Regions from separate parts of the Mesorhizobium sp. B2-5-7 genome, predicted to be linked through region 2. Evidence: predicted binding sites of a transcription regulator. Region 2 holds the regulator's gene; each other region holds the start of a gene.

Region 1 (4,182 bases), 610 kb from region 2:
TGGCACTGCGGCCCATGCCGAGCTGGTCCGGCGTCTGGTTGCCGAGCGGCACGTAGAGCAGGCCGAGCTTCTCGTCGGCGCTCGGCGTCGACCACATGTTGGGCGAGTTGGCGGTGTAGGTCTGGCCGGCCGGCAGCGGCGTCGTCTGGTCCGGATTGCCGGAATCCCAGTTCCACAGCAATTTGCCGCTGCTCGCATCATAGGCGCGGATGACGCCGGACGGCTCCTGCGTCGAATAATTGTCATTGACCGCCCCGCCGACGATGATCTTGCCGCCGGCAATCAGCGGCGCCGAGGTCGAGTAGTAATAGCCCGACTTCGGATACGGCATGCCCGTCAACAGATTGAGCGTGCCGCCCTCGGCGAAGGCCGGGCAAACCTGCCCGTTGGCGGCGTCGAGCGCGATCAGCCGCGCATCCGAGGTCGGCAGGTAGACGCGCGCCGCGCAGGGCTGGCCGGCGGCGCCCGCCGCATCGGCATAATAGGAAACGCCCCGGCAGGTCTGGTGCTGGCGGTCCTTGTCGAGCTTGATCTTGGGATCGTAGCGCCACTTCTCCTTGCCGGTCGCCGCATTGACGGCGATGGCGAAGTTGTGCGGCGTGCAGATATAGAGCGTGTCGCCCACCTTGAGCGGTGTCACCTGATAGGTGGTCTCGCCGACATCGTCGGGGCCCTTGACGTCGCCGGTGCGATAGGTCCAGGCCGGCTTCAGGTTGGCGACGTTTTCCGGCGTGATCTGGTCGAGCGGCGAATAGCGCTGGCCGAACTGCGTGCGCCCGTAATAGTGCCATTCGCCCGCCGGCACATCGCCGCCGAGATTGGCGTTGGGGATCACCTTGTCGGTGTCCAGCGCGCCGCCGATGTCCTTCGGGTCCGTGGTCATCGAATAGCCGGCCACCGCCAGCGATGCCAGCACGGCAAGGATCAAAGGGGCTCGCCCGTCCGGACCGGCAAGGCCGCGCCGCGCCCACGGCGTCAGCAGCCACAACGCCACCAGCACGATGATGCCGCCGCGGGGACCGAGTTCCCACCAGTCGAAGCCGGTTTCCCAGACCGCCCAGGCCAGCGTGCCGAGCACGATCGCCGCGTAGAGCCAGAGCGCCGTGGAACGGCGCCGGTAGAGCAGCCAGGCGGCGACCAGGAAGGCGAGACCGACGATGATGTAGTACCAACTGCCTCCCAGCGAAGCCAACCAGATGCCGCCGGCGCCAAGCGCCAGGCCTATGAGGAAGAGAATGAGGGAGGTGATGGTGACAGCCAAGATGATACTCCTTCGACTGTTGCGCGCATGGGGCGGGCTAGGGCAACCCGGCATTGCGTGTTGCCCGTGCAACTTTCTCCCGACGGCGGCGCCTGTCAAGCGTAGGTCGCGGACCCGCGGGCAGCAACCTCGTTCCGCCGGGGATTGTTCCACAACGGCGGTTCCCATATCGGTGAAGCCGCCGTATCGGGCACTTTGCCGGAACAAAACGTAGACAGTTCTGGTCTTTCCCTCCCGAATCACTACATTCGGGGGAGATGTCCGGCTTTTCCGAAGACATGCCCTTTTTCGACGAACCCGATGCGCGGCCCACGGCCCCGTCGGGCATTGCCGCGCGCGCCATGGCTGCCCGCGGCGGCCAAAACAATGCGCCCGACTATCTCAGGGGCTTGAATCCCGAGCAGCGGCTGGCGGTGGAGACCACCGAAGGCCCTGTTCTGGTGCTGGCCGGCGCCGGCACCGGCAAGACCCGCGTGCTGACCACCCGCATCGCCCACATCCTTGCCACCGGCAGGGCCTTCCCCTCGCAGATCCTGGCCGTCACTTTCACCAACAAGGCCGCGCGCGAGATGAAGCAGCGCATCGGCATCCTGATCGGCGAAGGCAATGTCGAGGGCATGCCGTGGCTCGGCACTTTCCACTCGATCGGGGTGAAGCTGCTGCGCCGCCACGCCGAGCTTGCCGGCCTGAGGTCCGATTTCACCATCCTCGACACCGACGACGTCGTGCGCTTGATCAAGCAGCTGATCCAGGCCGAGGGCCTGGACGACAAGCGCTGGCCCGCGAAACAGTTCGCCCAGATGATCGACGGCTGGAAGAACAAGGGCCAGGGTCCGGCCGATATCGCCGAGGGCGATGCGCGCAGCTTCGCCAACGGCAAGGGCCGCGAGCTCTACAAGGCCTATCAGGAGCGGCTGCAGACGCTGAACGCCTGCGATTTCGGCGATCTGCTCTGCCACCCGATCCGCATCCTCCGCGCCAATCCCGATGTGCTGAAGGACTATCACCGGCGGTTCAAATACATCCTCGTCGACGAGTACCAGGACACCAACACCGCCCAATACATGTGGCTGCGGCTTCTGGCGCAGAGGCCGAGCGGACCACAACCAGCGCGAAGTGGTTCTCCGGGTGGGCGCGTTCCAAGTTTTTCCGGTGTTTCAGATAGAACGGAAGCGGCTAGCTATAGACCCGCAACTCCAGAGGACGAATCAACAGTTTCGGCCGAAGGCCGCAAGCCCGACCGGGCGTCCGAGCCGTTGCGAGGCCCCCGCGGAGGGCCCGCGCCGGCAGGCGCGGAACAGCCCGTGAGCGAAAACAAAGTCAATATCTGCTGCGTCGGCGATGACGACCAGTCGATCTATGGCTGGCGCGGTGCCGAGGTCGACAACATCCTGCGCTTCGACAAGGATTTTCCGGGCGCCACCATCATCCGGCTGGAGCGCAACTACCGCTCGACCGCGCACATACTGGGCGCCGCCTCCCATCTCATCGCCTACAATGAGGGCCGTTTCGGCAAAACGCTGTTCACCGACCGCAACGATCCGGAGGACGGCAAGGTCAACGTCCACGCCGCCTGGGATTCGGAGGAGGAAGCCCGCGCCATCGGCGAGACCATCGAGGCCTACCAGCGCCAGAAGCACAATTTGAACGACATGGCGATCCTGGTCCGCGCGTCCTTCCAGATGCGCGCCTTCGAGGACCGCTTCATCACGCTCGGCCTTAACTACCGCGTCATCGGCGGTCCGCGTTTTTACGAGCGCATGGAAATCCGCGACGCGCTGGCCTTCTTCCGCGTCGTCGCCAACAGCACCGACGACCTCGCCTTCGAGCGCATCGTCAATGTGCCCAAGCGCGGCTTGGGCGAAGCGACCATCCGCCAGATCCACGACACGGCGCGCGCCTTGCGCATCCCGATGCTGGAGGCGGCGGGTACACTGGCGGAAAGCGACGAGCTGAAGCCGAAACCGCGCGCCGCGCTGCGCGAGGTCGCTGCCAATTTCGAACGCTGGCAAAAGGCGCTGGAAACCACGCCGCACACCGAACTTGCCGAGACCATTCTCGAGGAGAGCGGCTACACCGACATGTGGAAGAACGACCGCTCGGCGGAAGCCCCCGGGCGGCTTGAGAACCTGAAGGAACTGATCCGTTCGATGGAGGAGTACGAATCGCTGCGCTCCTTCCTCGAACATGTCGCGCTGGTCATGGATGCCGAGCAGAATGCCGGGCTCGATGCCGTCTCCATCATGACGCTGCATTCGGCCAAGGGCCTCGAATTCGAGACCGTCTTCCTGCCCGGCTGGGAAGAAGGCCTCTTTCCCCATCAGCGCGCACTCGACGAAGGCGGCCGCTCCGGGCTCGAGGAAGAGCGGCGGCTCGCCTATGTCGGGCTGACGCGGGCCAAGAAGAACCTGCATATCTGGTTCGTCTCCAACCGCCTCATCCACGGGCTCTGGCAATCGACCATCCCGTCGCGCTTTCTCGAGGAACTGCCGGAAGCCCATGTCGAGGTCGCCGAAGCCGGCAACTCCTATGGCGGCTACGGCAATCCCTATGGCGGCGGCTCGTTCGCATCCGGCCGCGGCGGCGGCCAGGGGGCAGGAAGACAGAACCCCTATGGCGCTTCGCGCTTCGACAATATCGGCGGCACTTCGGGCGGCGGGGAAAAATCCGGCGCCTTCTCTAACACCTATTCGACGCCGGGTTGGCAGCGTGCGCAGGCCAACCGCACCGAGGCGACCGACCGCAACTGGGGCACGCGTTCGGGCCATCAGGTCGAACGCATCGGCTATGGTGAAACAGACTCCGGCTACGGCGCCGGCCGCACCAGCGTCAAAGGCCGCACCATAGACGGTGAACTGGTCGCCAAATCCGTGTCCGACACGCCGTCCGCCTTCAGCGTCGGCGACCGCGTCTTCCACCAG
Region 2 (4,182 bases):
GGATGTCATTGACGTTGTCGATGCCGACCTCCACCACCTCGAAGCCCGCGGCCGGTGCCGCCGCCTTGATCTTTTCGACCAAGGCAACGTCATTGGCCTCACCGGGATTATAAGGCACGCCGAAGCGCTTGGCGTTCGGCAGCAGCTTCTTGGTGAAGGCCATCACCGCGGCGACGTCCTGCAGATCGCTGGCGCCGGTCATGCCTTCGTCTCCGGCGTCCCATGACGGCACCAGCTTGGCCGCCACCGGATCGGTGACCGCGGCAAAAACGATCGGAATGCCGGAACCGGCAAGCGCTTTCTTGGCGATCTGCGATACCGGCGTGGTGATGGTGTAGATCAGCTTGGGCTGCTCGGCCTGCAGCTTGGCGATCATCTGCGGCACCAGCGATGCATCGAAATTGGTGTGGCTCTCCGTGTAGACGACGTCCTTACCCTCGACGTAGCCATTATCCGTCAGCGCCTTCTTGAAGCCGGCTATGGCGGCGTTCAATTGCGGATGCTCGCCGAAATTGGCAATGCCGATACGGATCTGATCGGCCGCGGCACTGCCGGCGCTGACCATCAATGCGCCTGCCAGCGCCAAACCCGACAACCAAGCGGATTTCGACTTCAACATCATTTCCTCCCAGATTTGATCAGGGCCGCTTGGAAACGCGGCTACTACGGCGATCATGGTGAGTCCGCTGGTCTGTGTCAAACATTATATATAATTGTTGCTGTGACGCACTATCATATATACTTTTCGCCAGACGACGGATTGATCACCATGCTGAATGAAACGAGTTCCACAAAAACGGAAGCCGCCTATCAGCTGTTGCGGCGCGACATCCTGACCACGCGCCTCATGCCCGGCGCCCCGCTCAAACTGAGTGCGCTGCGCGGCACCTATGGCGTCGGCTGGACACCGTTGCGCGAAGCCCTGTCGCGGCTCGAGGCCGAACGCCTGGTCACCGCAATCAGCAATCGTGGTTTTGCCGTGGCTCCGGTGTCGCGGGCCGAGCTGGAGGATCTGGCACGCGCCAGGATGGTGGTCGAGATACCCCTGTTCCTCGAATCGATGGAAAAAGGCGGCAGGGAGTGGGAGGATGCCGTGGTCACCGCCCACTACCGGCTCTCGCGTTGCAAGACGGCGGTCGACGATCCCTCGGACGCGGCCGTCGACAGATGGGACGAGAACCACGAGGCTTTCCATGCGGCGCTGCTGAGCGCCGCCACATGCGACTGGCTGTTGCGGTTCCGCTCGACGATCTCGGATCAGCTGCGCCGGCATCATCGCTTTCTTGGTCTGGCGCCGACACTGCGGGCCGCGGCCGGCCTCAAGGATGGCTATGAAGAGGCAATCGAAGCGCTACGCGAAGCGATTGCGATCGAACACCATACCGCGATCATGGAAGCGGCGCTCGACCGTGACGTCGAGCGGGCCAAGGCGCTGATGACGGCGCATATCGGCTACACACTGCACGTCTATGTCCACAGCGAAGACAGCGGCGCTACCAGATACGCCGCTCGCGCCGGCAGCTTGAAGGCGGGTTCGGGATAACTTCAGCGCTTCCGCGACGCCTATTCGAACGCGCTGGCCGGAGTGCGCCGAACGCCCCGATCCATGGCCGCCCGAAGCTAGCAATCGTTGGCATTTTGGTTTCGTTTCGTTCCGCGAATAATGGCTCCGCGAATTATACGTCCCTCCGAGGAGAAGCCTTCCAACTAACTGATGCCAAAGCCTCGTCGGCGGATGGGCCACAGGCCATTAACCAAAACGATTTCAATGCGCCTGCCGACGGCGGAAAGGACTGGTTGCCGCCCGCCGTCGCGGGCAAAAAACTTCAGACCCCTTAACAAATTCATTAAACTTTAAACGGTTGCAGAACACAACTGGAACAGATAGGGTTTGTTCTGGGTTTGTTTTTCGATTCTGGTTCAACCTTTCGTTCAATGTCTTGGGGGCCGCCATGCTGACACGCAAGCAACATGAACTGCTGATGTTCATCCACGAACGGCTCAAGGAAAGCGGGATACCGCCTTCCTTCGACGAGATGAAGGAAGCACTCGATCTTGCCTCCAAGTCGGGGATCCATCGCCTGATCACGGCCCTGGAGGAGCGCGGCTTCATTCGCCGGCTACCCAATCGGGCGCGCGCGCTGGAAGTGCTGCGGCTGCCGGACTCGATCGCGCCGGGCCTCAATGCGGCAAAGAAGTTCTCGCCAAGCGTCATCCAAGGCAGCCTTGGCCAAGGCAGTCTCGGACGCCAGATCAGGCCGGCCGCTGCGCCTTCGCGCCTGCCCGCGGCCGGCAACGACGACGACGCGGTTTCAGCCGTGTCCATCCCGGTCATGGGCCGTATCGCCGCCGGTGTGCCGATCGATGCCATCCAGCATCAGACGCATTCGATCTCGGTGCCGCCAGACATGATCATGGGCGGCGAGCACTATGCGTTGGAGGTCAAGGGCGACTCGATGATCGAGGCTGGTATCTTCGATGGAGACACGGTCATTATCCGCAATGCCGACACGGCAAGCCCGGGCGAAATTATCGTGGCACTGGTCGACGAAGAGGAAGCGACACTGAAGCGGTTCCGCCGCAAAGGCGCTTCGATCGCGCTCGAGGCCGCCAATCCAGCCTACGAAACGCGCATTTTCGGGCCGGACAGGGTCAAGGTACAAGGCAAGCTGGTCGGGTTGATCAGGCGCTACTGAACCGGCTTGTTATCGGGCTTGTCGGGTTTTTTGTACGGCGGCAGCCCCCTCGCCTCGCGTGAGAATTTTCGCTGTTCGTGCCAGGGCCGGTATGGTCCGTCGACGGCAAATGCGATCGCGGCCCGGGTCGTGGCCGACTGGGAATTGAAGAAGACGGCAGCGCTTCCCTTGCGGGCGAGCTGCCGTTTGGTGACGACGAGAACCAGTGGATTGTGGCAGGCGTCATAGGCGGTTGCGTCATTGACGATGATCAGGTCGGCGAAAGCGCAGGCTTTCCAGGTGGTCTTGCGGTCCTCGACATAGGCAATGATCGCGCCGGAAGGGTGCCTGGCAAGGCACAGGCCTTCGCGGCAGTAGAAGGGCGATCCCGGCGGCAGGTCGGTGGGACTGGCAACATCGAATTGCCTGTCTGTCGTGTCGAACATTTCCGGTTTGACGATTGTTTCGGAGATCAGGGCGCGCTTCCAGTTGTCGGTTGCGAATTCGTTCGGACGTTCCCGGTTGACGGCCAGTTCGCCATTGCCGATCGGCAGCGCGACCAGCCGCGCATCTTCCGAGATCAGCACATCGGGCGCGCGTGTGTGCGACACAGTCAACAGGCCGGCGAGCGCGAATGGCAGCGCCGCGAGCCGCAGCCATGTCGTCGCCATCGTCGCGATAACCAGCGCGACGGTGACCAGCAGCACGGATTGCTGCGAAATCAGCCCGACTCCATCGACCGGAGAGCGCTCCGATATCCACGCCGACACGGCGATCATTGCTGTCAGGCCCTTGCCCATGAGGTAGAGAGCCGGCCAATCCAGTCCGAATGGCATCAACAGCGCGCTGGCGACGGCCAGGAACATCACGACCGACACGATAGGCATCACGGCCAGATTGGCGAACAGGCTGAGCGGCGATACCCGCTGGAAATGCCAGATGGCAAACAACGCCGTGGCGCTGCCGGCGATAATGGACGTCATGGCCAATCCTCCTGTCGCCAGCAGGAATTTTCGCGTCAGGAACCCGGGCAGCGATCGCTTTCGCGGCGGTGGCCGCGTCTTTCCCGCACGGTGATCGGCCCAGCCGGCATAAGCGCCAACCAGGGCCGCGGTCGCGGCGAACGACATCTGAAAGCTCGGGCCGACGACCTCGTGAGGCGAGACCAGGATGACGGCGATCGCCGAGATCCCCAGATTGCGCATGGTCAGCGCAGCGCGATCGAAGAAGACGGCAATCAGCATCACCGCCAGCATGATGAAGCTGCGTTCGGCGGCAACGACGACACCGGAAATGATGAGATAGGCCGCGATCGAGAACAGTGCGGCGGCGGCCGCGTATTTCTTCACCGGCCGGCGCGCGGAAAAGTCTGGAAACAGCGCGAAGGCACCACGCAGCAGACCCATGATGGTGCCGGCCACAAGCGCCATATGCAGTCCCGAAATAGAGATGATGTGATAGATGCCGGTACGCCGCATCGCTTCATTGATTTCATCGGGTATGCCGG
Region 3 (4,182 bases), on a different contig from region 2:
CGAACTGGGCCCGGCCGGCACCGTTCTCGATCTCGGCTGCGGCGACGGCTCCATCGCCAAGGCGATCATGGAAAAAAAGCCGGGGCTGACGTTTCGCGGCATCGACGTGCTGATCAGGCCGCAAACCCATATCCCGGTAGAACTGTTCGATGGCAGCACCATTCCCGCCGCGAATGGCTCCTATGACTGGGTGACGATTGTCGATGTGCTGCATCATGCCGACGACCCGGGTCATCTCGTGCGCGAGGCGGCCCGCGTGGCGCGCAAGGGCGTTGTCATCAAGGATCACCTGCGCGAAGGCTTCGCGGCCTACCAGACGCTTCGTTTCATGGATTGGGTGGGCAACAAGGGGCACAATGTGCGCCTGCCTTACAACTATCTCTCGAAGGCCGAGTGGGACGCCATTTTTGCCGCCGCGGGCATCACACCCCGCACCTGGCGTGAGAAGCTGTCGCTCTATCCGTTCCCGGCCAGCGTGTTGTTCGACCGTCGCCTGCATTTCATCGGGACCTTGCGATAGGTAACGGGAGCTGCGCGGAACGCGGCTACGCCGCCTGCGCCATGCGCTCCGAACTCATGCGATAGGAAATCGCTTCGGCCAGATGGATGCGGCCGACACATTCGCTGGCGTCGAGGTCGGCGAGCGTGCGCGCCACTTTGAGCACCCGGTGGTAGGCCCGCGCCGAAAAGGCGAGTTTTTCGCTGGCATCCTTGAGCAGCGACAGGCCTGCGGCGTCGGGCATGGCGATCGTCTCGATGACGGCTGGAGAACAATGCGCGTTGGTGGTGGCGCTGTTGACGCCGAGCCGCTCGAAACGCTCGCGCTGGATGGTGCGGGCACGCGCCACCCGCAATGCCACATCGGCGCTCTTCTCCGCCCGGTCGGGCCGGATCAGGTCGCTGGCCGAGACCGCCGGCACTTCGATCCTGAGATCGATGCGGTCGAGCAGCGGACCTGAAATACGCGCCTGGTAATCGGTGCGGCAACGGTCGCCGCGCAGGCAGCGATAACCCGGTTCGCCGGCCATGCCGCAGCGGCACGGGTTCATTGCCGCCACCAGCTGGATGCGGGCCGGATAGGTGACGCGATGGTTGGCCCGTGCGATCATGCAGTCGCCGGTTTCAAGCGGCTGGCGCAGCGCATCGAGCGTCTGCGGCGTGAATTCGGGGAACTCGTCGAGGAACAGCACGCCGTGATGGGCGAGCGAGACCTCGCCTGGCCGCGCGCGCAGGCCGCCGCCCACCATCGCCGCCATCGAGGCCGAATGGTGCGGGGCGCGGAATGGCCGCCGGTCGGTCAGCTTGCCTTCGCCGAGCTCGCCGGCCACCGAGGCGATCATCGAGACTTCGAGCAGTTCCTTCGGCGCCAGTGGCGGCAGGATCGACGGCAGGCGCTGCGCCAGCATCGATTTGCCTGAGCCTGGCGGACCGATCATGAGCAGATTGTGTCCGCCGGCGGCCGCCACTTCCAGCGCCCGCTTCGCCGTCTCCTGGCCCTTGATGTCGGCAAGGTCGGGCAGGTCGCGCGCCGCCGCGCGGATGCCGGCCTCCGGGCGCGACAGCACCTGCGTGCCGCGGAAATGATTGGCGATCGCAATCAGGCTGCGGGGCGCGAGAATGTCGAATTCCCGCCCCGCCCAGGCCGCTTCCGGCCCGCAAGCGAAGGGACAGATCAGCCCTTTGCCTTCGGCATTGGCGCCGATCGCCGCCGGCAAGGCACCGGCAACGGCGGTGATCGTACCGTCGAGCGACAGCTCGCCCAGCACGACATAGCCAGCCAGCATGTCGCCCGGAATGGCGCCAAGGGCTGCCATCAAGCCGAGCGCGATCGGCAGATCGTAGTGGCTGCCTTCCTTCGGCAGATCGGCGGGCGCCAGATTGACGGTCACCTTCTTCGACGGCATCGACAGGCCCGACGCATGCAATGCCGCCTGCACCCGCTCGCGGCTTTCCGCCACCGCCTTGTCTGGCAGGCCGACGATATGCATGTTGACCTTGCCGGGCGCGATCATCACCTGCACGTCGACCGGCACTGCCTCGATGCCCTGGAAAGCGACCGTACGAACCCGCGCCACCATTGTCTGCCCCCGATGCCGGCTCGCCCTTGCCCTGTGAACAGGCCGCGAGCGACGTCAACGCAAGACAACCACAGATTTCAGCCCAAGGCAAGAACATTACAGGAACAAAGTGGGGTGAGCGCAGGAAGGCGCGCACCCGATCATGACGGCCTCATCGCCAGGAAGGTGTCCCAGCCCTGCTCATTCCTACCGATGCGGAAGCTGTGGCTGAGAAGCTCCATGCCGGTAGCCTCGATGCGCGCCGCGAAGGCATCCCTGCGCCAGTCGACGGTATGGTACTTACCGCCCGTTTCGCCGTCGCCGTCACGCATCGAGGCGACGAAGGCCCCGCCCGGCCGCAATGAACGCGCGATCTTCTGCAGAACCTGGTCAATCTGGTCGCGCGGCACATGGATCAGCACGGCGAGCGCCACCACCGCGTCGTAGGGACCGCCAAGTTCGTCGGTGATCACGTCGAGGAGTTCGCCTGCCTTGCCGCGCGCGGCCTGCAGTTCGAGAAAGCGTCGTGTGGCGTCGGTCCGCCGGACCGCGACGCCAAGGCCCTCCAGGAAGTCCGCGTCGCGGCCCGGGCCGGATCCGATTTCCAGGATGCGGCCGCCCGCTCCGGCGATCGCCGCGGCGCGCTCGAGCGCGGCCTTGTCGTTCGGGTGAGGGACATGCCCGACAATATCGTCATAACGGACCGCGTAGTCCTCATACGACGCGATCGTCCGGCGGCTTTGCGCCAAGGGTTTCGCCGGTACCTTGATCAAATCGGGAACATTGGCGCAACCGGTAGCCGCACAGGTTGCGCGCCGGTTGTGCCCGGCTGCAAAAGCGGAACATGGTTAACACAAACTGAAAACAAATTATGTCCGCTTCCCCTCCACCGCGTCCCAGAACAGGCTGGCGATGTCGGCGCCGCCGAAGCGCTTGACCTCGCGCACGCCGGTCGGCGAGGTGACGTTGATCTCGGTCATGTAGTCGCCGATGACGTCGATGCCGACCAGGATGAAGCCGCGCTCTTTCAGCGACGGCCCGATGCGGGCACAGATTTCGCGCTCGCGTGTCGTCAACTCGGTCTTCTCGGCGCGGCCGCCGACATGCATGTTGGAGCGGGAGTCGTGCTCGGCCGGCACCCGGTTGATGGCGCCGACCGGCTCGCCGTCGATCAGAATGATGCGTTTGTCGCCCTTGCGCACATCCTTCAGGTAACGCTGCACGATATAGGGCTCGCGAAACATCTGGCCGAACATTTCGAGCAGCGAGGCGAGATTGCGGTCGGCTTCAAGCATGTGGAAGATGCCGGCGCCGCCATTGCCGTAGAGCGGCTTGACGATGATGTCGCCGAATTCCTTGCGGAAGGCGGCGACTTCGAGCGGATCCTTGGTGATCAGCGTGTCCGGCATCAGGTCCGGGAACTCGGTGACGAAAATCTTTTCCGGGCTGTTGCGCACCCAGGCCGGGTCGTTGACGACCAGCGTCTTTGGATGGATGCGCTCGAGGATGTGGGTCGTGGTGATGTAGTTCATGTCGAAGGGCGGGTCCTGGCGCAGCAGGACGACGTCCATTTCGGACAAGTCGGTGCGCACCTTTTCGCCCAGCGAATAGTGGCTGCCCTTTTCGTCGCGCACCGTCATCTCCTCGACGCGGGCAAACACCTTGCCGTCGCGCATCGACAGCCGGTCGGGCGTGTAGTGGAACAGCTGGTGACCGCGCCGCTGCGCCTCCAGCGACAGGGCGAACGAGGTGTCGCCGGCGATCGACACGGTGGAGACATGGTCCATCTGGACGGCGATTTTCAACTTCATGGCAGGTCCCCAGCATAGTCGACGCAAGCGATATAAGCGTCGCGGCGCGTTCTGCCAATCGCGACCTTTTGAACATTGGGATCAGCAAGGCGCGCCTGTCGGTTGCAGACAAGACGAGGACTGACATCATCGCTTTCTTAAGCCTTGCCGTGCGACGGTAGGCTCCGAATGCAGCCGGCCGACCTGACGCAGCGCCGGGCACCCGATGGAACGACGATCATGAACGCGCTCACTGCCGTCCGCGCAGCCCCGACCCAGCAGCTCGAACTCACCATCCTGATGCCGTGCCTCAACGAGGCCGAGACGCTCGCCGT

The links. Region 2 encodes LexA, which represses DNA repair genes until DNA is damaged. Its sites were predicted from a motif close to TGTTCNNNNTGTGTTCNG; they were not measured.
Region 1: a site for LexA is predicted at 1,461-1,478, ahead of FJ543_RS00810 (UvrD-helicase domain-containing protein). Genes of this name have one in related genera too.
Region 3: a site for LexA is predicted at 2,168-2,185, ahead of FJ543_RS16810 (YifB family Mg chelatase-like AAA ATPase). Genes of this name have one in related genera too.

Annotation. Positions count from the first base shown of each region.
Region 1 is NZ_VFUO01000001.1:176,992-181,173, reverse strand. It holds gene FJ543_RS00815 (glucose/quinate/shikimate family membrane-bound PQQ-dependent dehydrogenase) at 1-1,261, opposite strand, end outside; gene FJ543_RS00810 (UvrD-helicase domain-containing protein) at 1,519-4,182, shown strand, end outside.
Region 2 is NZ_VFUO01000001.1:783,632-787,813, reverse strand. It holds gene FJ543_RS03805 (ABC transporter substrate-binding protein) at 1-619, opposite strand, end outside; gene FJ543_RS03800 (GntR family transcriptional regulator) at 770-1,543, shown strand; gene lexA (transcriptional repressor LexA) at 1,953-2,696, shown strand; gene FJ543_RS03790 (ComEC/Rec2 family competence protein) at 2,690-4,182, opposite strand, start outside.
Region 3 is NZ_VFUO01000003.1:601,042-605,223, reverse strand. It holds gene FJ543_RS16815 (class I SAM-dependent methyltransferase) at 1-520, shown strand, start outside; gene FJ543_RS16810 (YifB family Mg chelatase-like AAA ATPase) at 546-2,078, opposite strand; gene FJ543_RS16805 (class I SAM-dependent methyltransferase) at 2,219-2,806, opposite strand; gene gshB (glutathione synthase) at 2,927-3,868, opposite strand; gene FJ543_RS16795 (glycosyltransferase family 2 protein) at 4,088-4,182, shown strand, end outside.